Regions from separate parts of the Streptomyces sp. NPDC014861 genome, predicted to be linked through region 2. Evidence: riboswitches for the same ligand, from Rfam matches in the RefSeq annotation. Region 2 holds a riboswitch; the other holds the start of a gene.
What was found. Region 2 has a riboswitch for S-adenosylmethionine ahead of thrC (threonine synthase). Riboswitches for the same ligand answer to the same signal wherever they lie in the genome.
Positions count from the first base shown of each region.

Region 1: another riboswitch for S-adenosylmethionine. It lies ahead of ACF1BN_RS11190 (aminotransferase class V-fold PLP-dependent enzyme); the one in region 2 lies ahead of thrC (threonine synthase).

Region 1 covers NZ_JBIBWV010000004.1:370,049-375,771, reverse strand. The annotation lists gene ACF1BN_RS11205 (Rieske 2Fe-2S domain-containing protein) at 1-165, shown strand, start outside; gene ACF1BN_RS11200 (cytochrome bc complex cytochrome b subunit) at 162-1,787, shown strand; gene trpD (anthranilate phosphoribosyltransferase) at 1,916-2,980, shown strand; SAM riboswitch class IV at 3,068-3,184, shown strand; gene ACF1BN_RS11190 (aminotransferase class V-fold PLP-dependent enzyme) at 3,384-4,790, shown strand; partial or broken gene ACF1BN_RS11185 (glycerate kinase) at 4,751-5,723, opposite strand, start outside.
Region 2 covers NZ_JBIBWV010000016.1:116,805-122,527, reverse strand. The annotation lists gene ACF1BN_RS26895 (cold-shock protein) at 1-21, opposite strand, end outside; gene ACF1BN_RS26890 (MoaD/ThiS family protein) at 445-723, opposite strand; gene thrC (threonine synthase) at 741-2,060, opposite strand; SAM riboswitch class I at 2,045-2,187, opposite strand; gene ACF1BN_RS26880 (glucosyl-3-phosphoglycerate synthase) at 2,309-3,250, shown strand; gene ACF1BN_RS26875 (hypothetical protein) at 3,289-5,319, shown strand; gene ACF1BN_RS26870 (trehalose-6-phosphate synthase) at 5,403-5,723, shown strand, end outside.

The DNA of each region.
Region 1 (5,723 bases), on a different contig from region 2:
TGCCACCAGTCCACCTTCGACCTGTCCGACGGCGCCCGAGTCATCTTCGGCCCGGCCGGTCACGCCCTCCCGCAGCTGCGGATCGGCGTGAACGACGAGGGCTTCCTCGAAGCGCACGGCGACTTCGACGAGCCCGTCGGTCCCTCTTTCTGGGAGCGCGGATGAGCACTGTGACCAACACGGAGAAGAAGGCGCCCGCCGGTGAGCGGATCGCCGACTGGGCCGACGGTCGCCTGGGGATCTACACGCTGGCCAAGGCCAACATGCGGAAGATCTTCCCGGACCACTGGTCCTTCATGCTGGGCGAGATCTGCCTCTACAGCTTCCTCATCATCATCCTGACGGGCGTCTACCTGACGCTGTTCTTCCACCCGTCGATGAACGAGGTGGAGTACGCCGGACCGTACGTCCCGCTCCAGGGACAGCTGATGTCCGAGGCGTTCAACTCGACCATGCACATCTCCTTCGAGGTGCGCGGTGGCCTGCTCATCCGGCAGATCCACCACTGGGCGGCGCTGATCTTCCTCGCCGGCATGTTCGTGCACATGATGCGCGTCTTCTTCACGGGCGCCTTCCGCAAGCCGCGTGAGATCAACTGGCTGTTCGGCTTCCTGCTGTTCTTCCTGGGCATGTTCACCGGCTTCACCGGCTACTCGCTCCCGGACGACCTGCTCTCCGGCACCGGTGTCCGCTTCATGCAGGGCGCGATCCTGTCGGTGCCGATCGTCGGCACCTACCTGTCGATGTTCCTCTTCGGCGGCGAGTTCCCCGGCGGCGACTTCGTGGCCCGGTTCTACTCGGCGCACGTGCTGCTGCTCCCCGGCATCATGCTGGGCCTGGTGGTCGCGCACCTGATCCTGGTGTTCGTCCACAAGCACACGCACTTCGAGGGCCCCGGCCGGACGAACAAGAACGTCGTCGGCATGCCGCTGCTCCCCGTGTACATGGCGAAGGCCGGAGGCTTCTTCTTCCTGGTCTTCGGTGTGATCACGGTCATCGCGGCGGTCGCCTCGATCAACCCGATCTGGGCCCTCGGCCCGTACCGGCCGGACCAGGTGTCCACCGGCGCCCAGCCCGACTGGTACATGGGCTTCGCCGAGGGTCTGATCCGTGTCATGCCGGGCTGGGAGATCAACCTCTGGGGCCACACGCTCGTCCTGGGCGTGTTCATCCCGCTGGTGATCTTCCCGCTGGTCCTCGCGGCGATCGCGGTCTACCCGTTCATCGAGTCCTGGATCACCGGCGACAAGCGCGAGCACCACATCGCGCAGCGCCCGCGCAACGCTCCGACGCGCACCGCCTTCGGTGTCGCCTGGATCACCGCGTACATGATCATGCTCGTGGGTGGTGGAAACGACCTCTGGGCGACCCACTTCCACCTGTCGATCAACTCGATCACCTGGTTCGTGCGGATCTTCTTCTTCGCCGGCCCGGTCATCGCGTTCGTCATCACCAAGCGGATCTGCCTCGGCCTCCAGCGCCGCGACAAGGACAAGGTGCTGCACGGGCGCGAGTCCGGCATCATCAAGCGCCTGCCGCACGGTGAGTTCGTCGAGATCCACGAGCCGCTCAGCCAGGGCGAGCTGTACAAGCTCACCGCGCACGAGCAGTACCAGCCCGCCGAGCTGCCGCCGGCCGTCGACGAGAACGGCGTGGAGCGGAAGGTCGGCGCGGTCGAGAAGCTCCGGGTCAAGCTCAACAAGGGCTACTACGGCGACGACAACCAGGTCGCCAAGCCCACCCTCGACGAGTACAAGGAGATCCAGAGCGGCCACGGCCACCACTGAGACCTCCTGACCTCCTGAGCAGGTCGCCACGGCGAGAGCCCCGTCCATTCGATGGACGGGGCTCTTTGCCGTACCCGCGGATCGATAGGCTGGACCCCGTATCCGACGCACGATCATCAGGAGCTGCCATGAGCGCTGTGACCCCCGCTGGAGGACCGACCACGGCGGGCCGCTCCTGGCCCGTCCTCCTGAACGGCCTCCTGGAGGGGAAGGACCTCTCCGCCGACGACACCGCCTGGGCGATGGACCTCATCATGAGCGGTGAGGCGACCGACGCCCAGATCGCCGGCTTCATGGTGGCGCTCCGGGCCAAGGGCGAGACCGTCGAGGAGATCAGCGGACTCGTCCGGACGATGTACGCCCACGCCAACACGATCGAGGTGGCCGGACCGGCCGTCGACATCGTCGGCACCGGCGGCGACGGCGCCAAGACCGTCAACATCTCCACGATGGCCTCGATCGTCGTCGCCGGCACCGGCACCCGGGTCGTCAAGCACGGCAACCGCGCCGCGTCCTCCGCCTCCGGCTCCTCCGACGTCCTGGAGAAGCTCGGCATCAACCTCGGCCTCACCCCGCAGCGGGTGGCCGAGGTCGCCGAGGAGGCCGGCATCACCATCTGCTTCGCCGTGAGGTTCCACCCCTCGCTGCGGCACGTCGCCGCCGCCCGCGGCCAGCTCGGCATCCGCACCACCTTCAACGTGCTCGGCCCGCTCACCAACCCGGCCCGGGTGAAGGCCCAGGCCGTCGGCGTCGCCGACCCCCGGATGGCGCCGATCGTCGCCGGGGTCTTCGCCGAGCGCGGCAACTCGGCGCTGGTCTTCCGCGGCGACGACGGCCTCGACGAGCTGACCATCACCGGCACCTCCCGGGTCTGGGTGGTCCGGGACGGCGCGGTGCGCGAGGAGGTCTTCGACCCGAAGGACGTCGGCCTCGACTACGCGCCCCTGGAGGCCCTGCGCGGCGCCGACGCCTCGTACAACGCCGACGTCGCCCGCCGCGTCCTCGCCGGCGAGACCGGGCCGGTACGCGACGCGGTGCTGCTCAACGCGGCGGCGGCGCTCACCGCGCTGGAGCCCGGCGAGGGCACCCTCGCGGAGCAGCTGCGCGCCGGCATGGCACGGGCCGCCGAGTCCGTCGACTCCGGCGCCGCCCGCGCGGCCCTCGACCGCTGGATCACCGCCAGCAACGCCTGAAGGACCGCCGCGCGGTCCGCGAGACACCCGTCCCGGAATACGGACGGGGTTGCGCGGACCGCGAGCGGTGGCATACGTTCGGCAACAGGTCATGAGTGACAGCCCTCAAGCCCCGGCTGGCTGTCCGGCAACCCTCCGTCCGTGGCGGGGTGCCCCGGGTGAAGACCAGGCCGTGGACAGCAAGGTCCTCGGCAAGCGCGGACCCCTGCGCCATCCCTGGGGTCCTGGTCCTCGAGGGAGCGGTCTCGTGAGCAAGCGAATGCGATAGGGCCTTCGGCCCCTCTTCCCCTCCGTGCGGCACCTTTCTCGTCGCATGTCGAGGCACCACCCGTACGCGACCGGCCCCTCGTGCCGTCCTGCGGGCTTTCACGCCACTCGCCCCGCCCTCCCGGGAGACTCCGCCATGTCCGCACGCCCGAACGCCGCCGTCACCGCCCCCTCCGCCGTCACCGCCGCCGACTCCGCCGACGCCTGCTGCACCGGCCCGCTGGCCGTCCTCGGCCGCGACGTCACCGTCCCGCTCGTCACCGGTGGCGAGGTGACCTACGCGGCCCTCGACTACGCCGCCAGCGCCCCCGCCCTCCAGCGGGTCTGGGACGACGTCGCCGCCTACGCCCCGTACTACGGCAGCGTCCACCGCGGCGCCGGGTACCTCTCCCAGCTCTCCACCGACCTCTTCGAGCAGAGCCGCGTCACCGTCGCCGAGTTCCTCGACTGCCGGGAGGACGACCAGGTCGTCTTCACCCGCTCCACCACCGACTCGCTCAACCTCCTCGCCCAGGTGGTCCCCGCCGACTGCCAGGTCTTCGTCTTCGAGACCGAGCACCACGCCTCCCTGCTGCCCTGGCGCGACGCGCAGGTCACCTACCTCAACGCCCCCCGCACCCCCGCGCAGGCCGTCGAGACCCTGGAGCGCGCCCTCGCCGACCGCGACCCGCACGGCCCGGCGCTGGTGTGCGTCACCGGCGCGTCGAACGTCACCGGCGAGCTGTGGCCGGTCCGCGAACTGGCCGCCGCCGCCCACGCGCACGGCGCCCGGATCGTCCTCGACGCCGCCCAGCTCGCCCCGCACCACCCGGTCTCCGTGCGTGAACTGGACGTGGACTGGGTCGCCTTCTCCGGGCACAAGCTCTACGCGCCCTTCGGCTCCGGCGTCCTCGCCGGCCGCGCCGACTGGCTCCGGGCCGCCGAGCCGTACCTGGCCGGCGGCGGCGCCTCCCGCACCGTGGCCCGCCGGGCCGACGGCGGCGTGGACGTCGAGTGGCACACCACCGCGGCCCGCCACGAGGCCGGCTCCCCGAACGTCATCGGCGTCTACTCCATCGCCTCCGCCTGCAAGGCGCTGACCGAGGCGGGCTTCGACACCCTCGTCGCCCGCGAGCGGCACCTCATCGACACCGTCCGCGCCGGGCTCGCCGAGGTGCCCGAGGTCCGCGTCCTCTCGCTCTTCGGCGACGACGCGCCCCGGGTCGGCGTCATCTCCTTCGTCGTCGACGGCTGGAACAGCTCCCACTTCGCCGCCGCCCTCTCCGCCGAGTACGGCATCGGCGTCCGCGACGGCCTCTTCTGCGCCCACCCGCTCGTCCGCACCCTGCTCGGTTCCGACGCCCAGGACCCGGGCGAGTGCGGCGCCCCGGAGCCGGCCGCCCCCGGCGAGAGGTCGCTGAACGCCATCCGCGTCAGCTTCGGCGCCGGCACCCCGGACGAGCACGTCGAGCGGTTCGTCGGCGCCGTGAAGGAGCTCGTCCGCGACGGCGCCCAGTGGAAGTACCGCACCGAGGACGGCCGCTGCGTGCCCGACCGCGGCTGAGCTGCGGCGGTCAGGCCGCGAGCCGGGTGCCGACCAGCACCATCCGCAGGGCCCGCTCGGCCGCGTCGGCGAGGAACTCGGCGCCCCGGTCGAGGGCTTCGGGCAGCGCCATCGGCGCGGGCAGGATCGAGCCGTAGGCGTCGACCCCGACCGCCCGCACCTCGTGGGCGCCCTGTCCGAGCGTCCCGGCCAGCGCCAGGACCGGCACCCCGTGGGCCTTGGCCCGGCGCGCCACCTCCGCCGGGACCTTGCCCCGCACGGTCTGCCCGTCCAGCGCGCCCTCCGCGGTGATCACCAGATCGGCGCGGGCCAGCCGGGCGTCCAGGTCGACGTGGTCGAGCAGCACCTCGAAGCGGGGGAGCAGCCGGGCGCCGAGCGCGGCGAGTCCGGCGCCGAGCCCGCCCGAGGCGCCCGACCCCGGGGCCGTACCGAGCCCGGCGGGCGCGCCCAGGTCCCGTACGAGCAGGGCGGCCCAGCGGTCCAGGGCCGCCGCCAGCTCCTCGACCCGCTCCGGGCCCGCGCCCTTCTGCGGGCCGAAGACCCGGGCCACGCCCCGCTCGCCGCGGAGCACGTTGTACGGATTGCAGGCCACGAGCAGCTCGGTGCCGGCGAGCCTCGGATCGAGCCCGGTCGGGTCGATCCGGTCCAGGCGGTTCAACGCGGCACCCCCGAAGGGGAGTTCGGCTCCCTCGGCGTCCAGGAGCCGGACGCCGAGGGCCTGGAGCGCTCCCGCCCCGCCGTCCGAGGTGCCGGAGTCGCCGCAGCCGACGAGGACGCGGCGGGCCCCGGTGTCCAGCGCCGCCCGGACCAGTTCGCCCACCCCGTACGTCGTGGTGGACCCCGGGTCGCGGCGGTCGGCCGGCACCAGGGAGAGGCCCGCGACGGCCGCCATCTCGACCACCGCGGAGGAGTGGTCGAGGAGCGCGAAGTGGG
Region 2 (5,723 bases):
CTTGACGGTGCCCTGAGCCATGCCTAACTCCCCTATTACGTACTGGCCCTTGAGCGGATCCGCACTTCACGAACCCGGGTCAGAACCTGCGCCGGAACGCGTCGACCGCCGCTGAATGTATCTGTCCAACTGCCCTCTGCAACAGGGCAATCCACCGGGAAATCTCGGCGGAGCGGAAAGGGGAATCCGGAAGAAATACTTGAATTGCGGGGCAAGTCGGGCCGGGCGAAAGGCGCATAAGGGGCAGACTGTGCGCGCATTCCGGCCGCCGGTTGTCGCATTCTTGTCAGGTCCCGGGCCGGGCTCATATGCGTATGGCATGAGCGGCGCGGGGGACTTCCCCAACTCTACCGCGCTCAACCATGCAGAATTGCCCCCTCCGCTTTCTCTCGCGGAGGGGGCAATTCAGTACCGACAGGTAGGGCCCGGGCGGGCCCGGGGCGATCAGCAGCCGCCGGCGACCGCGGGGATGATCGAGACGCCCGCGCCGTCCGGGGTGGCGGTCTCCAGGCCCTGCTCGAAGCGGACGTCGTCGTCGTTCACGTAGACGTTCACGAAGCGGCGCAGCTTGCCCTGGTCGTCCAGGACGCGGGCGGCGATGCCGGTGTGGTTCTTCTCCAGGTCGGCGATGACCTCGGCGAGGGTCGCGCCCTCGGCGGCGACCTCGGACTGCCCGCCGGTGTAGGTGCGGAGGATGGTGGGGATGCGGACGTTCACGGCCATGGTGTCTTCAGGACCTTTCAGTGGGCCAGGCCCGCGTCGCGGAACGCGTCCAGGCTCGGGCGGATGGTGGCGGTCGCCTGAGAGCTGTCGGCCACGGCGTCCAGGGTCTTGAGGCCGTCGCCGGTGTTGAGGACGACGGTGGTGAGGTTCGGGTCGATGACGCCGTTCTCGACCAGCTTGCGCGTCACACCGACGGTCACGCCGCCCGCGGTCTCCGCGAAGACGCCCTCGGTCCGGGCGAGCAGCTTGATCGCGTCCACGACCTGCTCGTCGTTCACGTCCTCCACGGCGCCGCCGGTGCGGCGGGCGATGTCGAGGACGTAGGGGCCGTCGGCCGGGTTGCCGATCGCCAGGGACTTGGCGATGGTGTTCGGCTTCTGCGGGCGGACCACGTCGTGCCCGGCCTTGAAGGCGGCGGAGACCGGCGAGCAGCCCTCGGCCTGGGCGCCGAAGATCTTGTACGGCTTGTCCTCGACCAGGCCCAGCTTGATGAGCTCCTGGAGCCCCTTGTCGATCTTGGTGAGCTGGGAGCCGGAGGCGATCGGGATGACGAGCTGGTCCGGGATGACCCAGCCGAGCTGCTCGCAGATCTCGTACGCGAGCGTCTTGGAGCCCTCGCCGTAGTACGGGCGCAGGTTGACGTTGACGAAGCCCCAGCCCTCGCCGAGCGGGTCGCCGATGAGCTCCGAGCAGAAGCGGTTGACGTCGTCGTAGTTGCCCTCGATGGCGACGAGGTCACCGCCGTAGACCCCGGCCATGACGACCTTGCCCTGCTCCAGGTCGTGCGGGATGAAGACGCAGGAGCGGAAGCCGGCGCGGGCGGCGGCGGCGCCGACGGCGCCGGCCAGGTTGCCGGTGGAGGAGCAGGAGAGGGTGGTGAAGCCGAAGGCGCGGGCGGCCTCGATGGCCTGGGCGACGACCCGGTCCTTGAAGGAGTGGGTCGGGTTGCCGGAGTCGTCCTTGACGAAGAGCTTGCCGGGGGCGACGCCGAGCTCGCGGGCGAGGTTGTCGGCCTTGATCAGCGGGGTCCAGCCGGGGTTCAGGTTCGGCTTCTCGGCGACGTCGGCGGGGACGGGCAGCAGGGGCGCGTACCGCCAGATGTTCGCGGGGCCGGCCTCGATCCGCTTGCGCAGCTCCTCGGGGTCGGCGGCCGGGAGGTCGTAGGCCACTTCGAGAGGGCCGAAACAGAGCTCACAGGCGAAGATCGGGCCGAGGGCGAAGACCTCTCCGCACTCCCGGCAGGAAAGCCCGGACGCGGGACCGAGGTCGACGGTGGTGGCGGGAGCGGCAGTCTGTACAGACATGGAGGGGAGGCCCTTTCTCCTCATCTTCCTCATGGCGCATTTCGCCACGAGACGGATTTGGCACCTTCCCTAGCCGGGGGCCTCGCTGGCGCAAGACAAACCGACTGGAGGGTTGCCGGGGCTTCAACGGGCCGTATCCCTCTGCCCCTCTGGATGAGCGGTATTCGATTGTGAGACGCGGGTGGCACCCCGACATGCATCGGGCGTCCGCGTTGTTCAAGACTGTAACCGAAGGCTTCGAAGGTGGAGACGGTCGTCCGATCCGCGAGATGGAGATCACGTTGCTGGAAGAAGTGGAGCGCTGGCTGACCCGGCGGTCCTGGTCCGTGTCCGACCGGCCGCTGGAGCGGGTGCTCGCCGCCAAGCGGGGGACGACGGTCAGCGTGGTGCTGCCCGCGCTGAACGAGGAGGCGACCGTCGGGGACATCGTCAGCGTGATCCGGCGCGAGCTGATGACCGACGCCGTGCCGCTGGTGGACGAGCTGGTGGTGATCGACTCGGGCTCGACGGACCGCACCGCGGCGGTCGCGGCGGCGGCCGGCGCCCGGGTGGTCGCGCGGGACGACATACTCCCCCGGATCCCGGCGGTCCCGGGCAAGGGCGAGGTCCTGTGGCGGTCACTCATGGTGACCAGCGGGGACGTGGTGTGCTTCGTCGACGCGGATCTGAGGGACTTCTCGGCGGACTTCGTCACCGGCATCGTGGGCCCGCTGCTCACCGACCCGGAGGTGCACTTCGTCAAGGCGATGTACGACCGCCCGTTCGGAGACACGCCTGGTCAGGGCGGTCGGGTGACGGAGCTGGTGGCACGCCCGCTGCTCAATCTGCACTGGCCGCGCCTGGCCGGCGTCGTCCAGCCGCTGGGCGGGGAGTACGCGGCGCGGCGCTCGCTGCTCGAACGGCTGCCCTTCCCGGTCGGTTACGGAGTGGAGCTGGGGCTCCTGGTGGACGCGCTGCACACGGTGGGCCTGGACGCGCTGGCGCAGGTGGACGTGGGGGTGCGCAAGCACCGGCACCAGGACGGGCAGGCGCTGGGCCGGATGGCGGCGGCGATCTACCGGACGGCGCAGCTGCGGCTCTCCCGGGGCCAGCTCGTCCGCCCCCGGCTGACCCAGTTCGAGCGGGGCGCGTCGGGCTTCGAGCCGCGGACGTACGCGGTGGACACGGAGGAGCGTCCGCCGATGACCGAGATCGCGGAGTACGCGCACCGCCGCGTGGCGTAACAGCCCTGAATCGTATGTTTTGCATACATTGCCCTTTTATGCGATTCGTACGATCTCACCCCTCCCGCGTGACCCGGGTGCTCGCGGCGGGCCTGCTCGCCGCGGGCCCGCTCGCGACGGCGGCGGCCGGACCGGCCGCCGCGGACGTCGTCGAACCCTTCGGACAGCGGTACCAGGAGTCCCTGTACGGGGACTTCACCACGATCGGCAACACCGTCGTGGTCTGCCCGGAGACCCCCGCCGACCCGGCCGCCCGCTGCGCCGCCGCCACGCAGGGCGAGGGCTCCGGCGACACCGGCGCCTTCGTCACGCGCCGGTCCGACACCGACGGCCGCGGCGACGCGTACGGCTCCAGCACCGCCCGGGTCCGGATCCCCGAGGGCGCGGACGTGGCCTACGCCCGGCTCTACTGGGGCGGCAACGACGGCACCCACCGGAGCCCGGGCGGAGCGCCGTCGAAGCACTGCGACCCGTCCGGCGCCGAGGTGGACCCCTCCCCCGGGGACCCGGCGACGACGACCCCTCGGCTCACGGTCGGCGCGAGGGCGGCCGTGCCGGTCGCGATCGACAGCATGGTCGTGGACCCGCCCGATGCGGGCGGACCGCACTACTACACCGGCGAGTCCGACGTGACCGCCGCCTTCGCGGGCGTCTCGGGGACGGGCGCGCCGGTGGAGATCGGCGTGGACGGGGTGTGGGCGGCCGCCGGCAAGGGCTGCGCCGCCGGCTGGTCCCTGACCGTCGTCCACCGCTTCCCCGGCCCCGACCCTGCCCGGGCGCCGGAGCGGCGCAGCGTCCACGTCCACGGCGGGCACGTGCTCCAGCGCGCGGGCTCCCCGGCGACGACGGTCACGGTGGACGGCTTCCACCGCTCCCCGGGCAGGGTGCGGGTGGGCGTGACGGCGTACGGGGGCGACCGGAACACGCCCGGCGACAGGTTCCTGGTGAACGGGAGGAGCATCACCGAGGCCCGTACGGGCGACCCCGACGACTTCTTCGTCGGCCGGGGCGACGGCGCGCTCTCCCCGGACCTCGCCGCCAACCTCTCCGTCGACGCGAAACGGTTCGACCTCCCGGAGGGCGCCGTCCCGGTGGGCGCGACCTCGGCGGAGCCGGCCTTCTCCACCAGCGGCGACACCTACGTGCCCGCCGGCCTCGCCTTCTCGGTGCCGGTGCCCGACCTGGAGGTCACCAGGACGGTGGAGCCGCGCACGGTGAGGCCGGGCGGCACCCTCACGTACACGATCACCGCGAAGAACGTCAGCGGGCTCGACCGGCCGGGCGCCTCCTTCACCGACGACCTGACCGGCGTCCTCGACGACGCCTCCCGCGCGGGCGACGCGAAGGCGGACCTCGGCGAGGTCCGGGACGGGAGGTCGCGGATCGGCTGGACCGGTGACCTCCCGGCCGGGGGGACGGCGACCCTGACGTACTCGGTGAGGGTCGAGGACCCGGTCACCGGCGACGGGAGACTCCGCGGCGTGGTCGAGGTGGGCTCGCCGCGCTCCCACTGCGACAAGGGCAGCGGGGATCCGGCGTGCGCGGCGACCGCGGTGGTCCGGACCCCGACCCCGACCCCGACCGGATCCACCCCGACCCCGACCGGATCCGCCGCGACCCCGAGCGGGTCCACCCCGACCCCACCCTCGACCCTGACGGGGTCCGCCCGGCCCGCGTCCGCCCCGCCCCGGTCCGCCCCGTCCCCGTCCACGCCGGCTCCTCCGGCGGACCCGGCCCCGGCCTCCTCCGCCACGACCCCGTCGGGGGCTCCGGACCCGACCGCCCCGGTCCCCTCGGAGCGACCCGCCACGGAGCCCGCCGACCCGTCCCCCTCACGCTCCGTGGCCACCACCGGCGCAGCCCCGGCCCCGGCCCCCGGCCCGGGTCACGGCGGCAGCGGCGACGGGGCCGGCTGGAGCGCCGGCGGAACCGGCGGCGGGGGCGGCGGCTCGATGGCCGAGACCGGCGGCGACGGCGAACGGCTGTGGCTGCTCGGGGCGCTCGCGGTGGTCCTCGCGGCGACGGGCCTGGTCGCGAAGGCGGCGATGCGCGGCCGGCGGATCGACTAGGGTGCGGGCCGCCCTGCGTGTCCGGCCGACCGCCGACCGTATACGTACGTTTGAGCGTTTACGTGACGGGCTAGGTTCGCCACATGGTTTCGGTACTGGTGGCATCCAACCGAGGGCCCGTCTCGTACACGCTCGGTGACGACGGCGCGCTCTCCTCCCGCAGGGGCGGCGGCGGCCTCGTCTCCGGCCTCAGCGCCGTGGACTCCCAGGACAGCCTCTGGGTCTGCGCGGCGCTCGGCGACGGCGACCGCGAGGCCGTCCGGCGCGGGGTCGCCGAGCCCGGGGTGCGGATGCTGGACATCGACCCCGAGGTGTACGCCGACGCGTACAACGGCATCGCCAACTCGGTGCTGTGGTTCCTCCACCACCACCTGTACGACATCCCCCGCGAGCCCGTCTTCGAC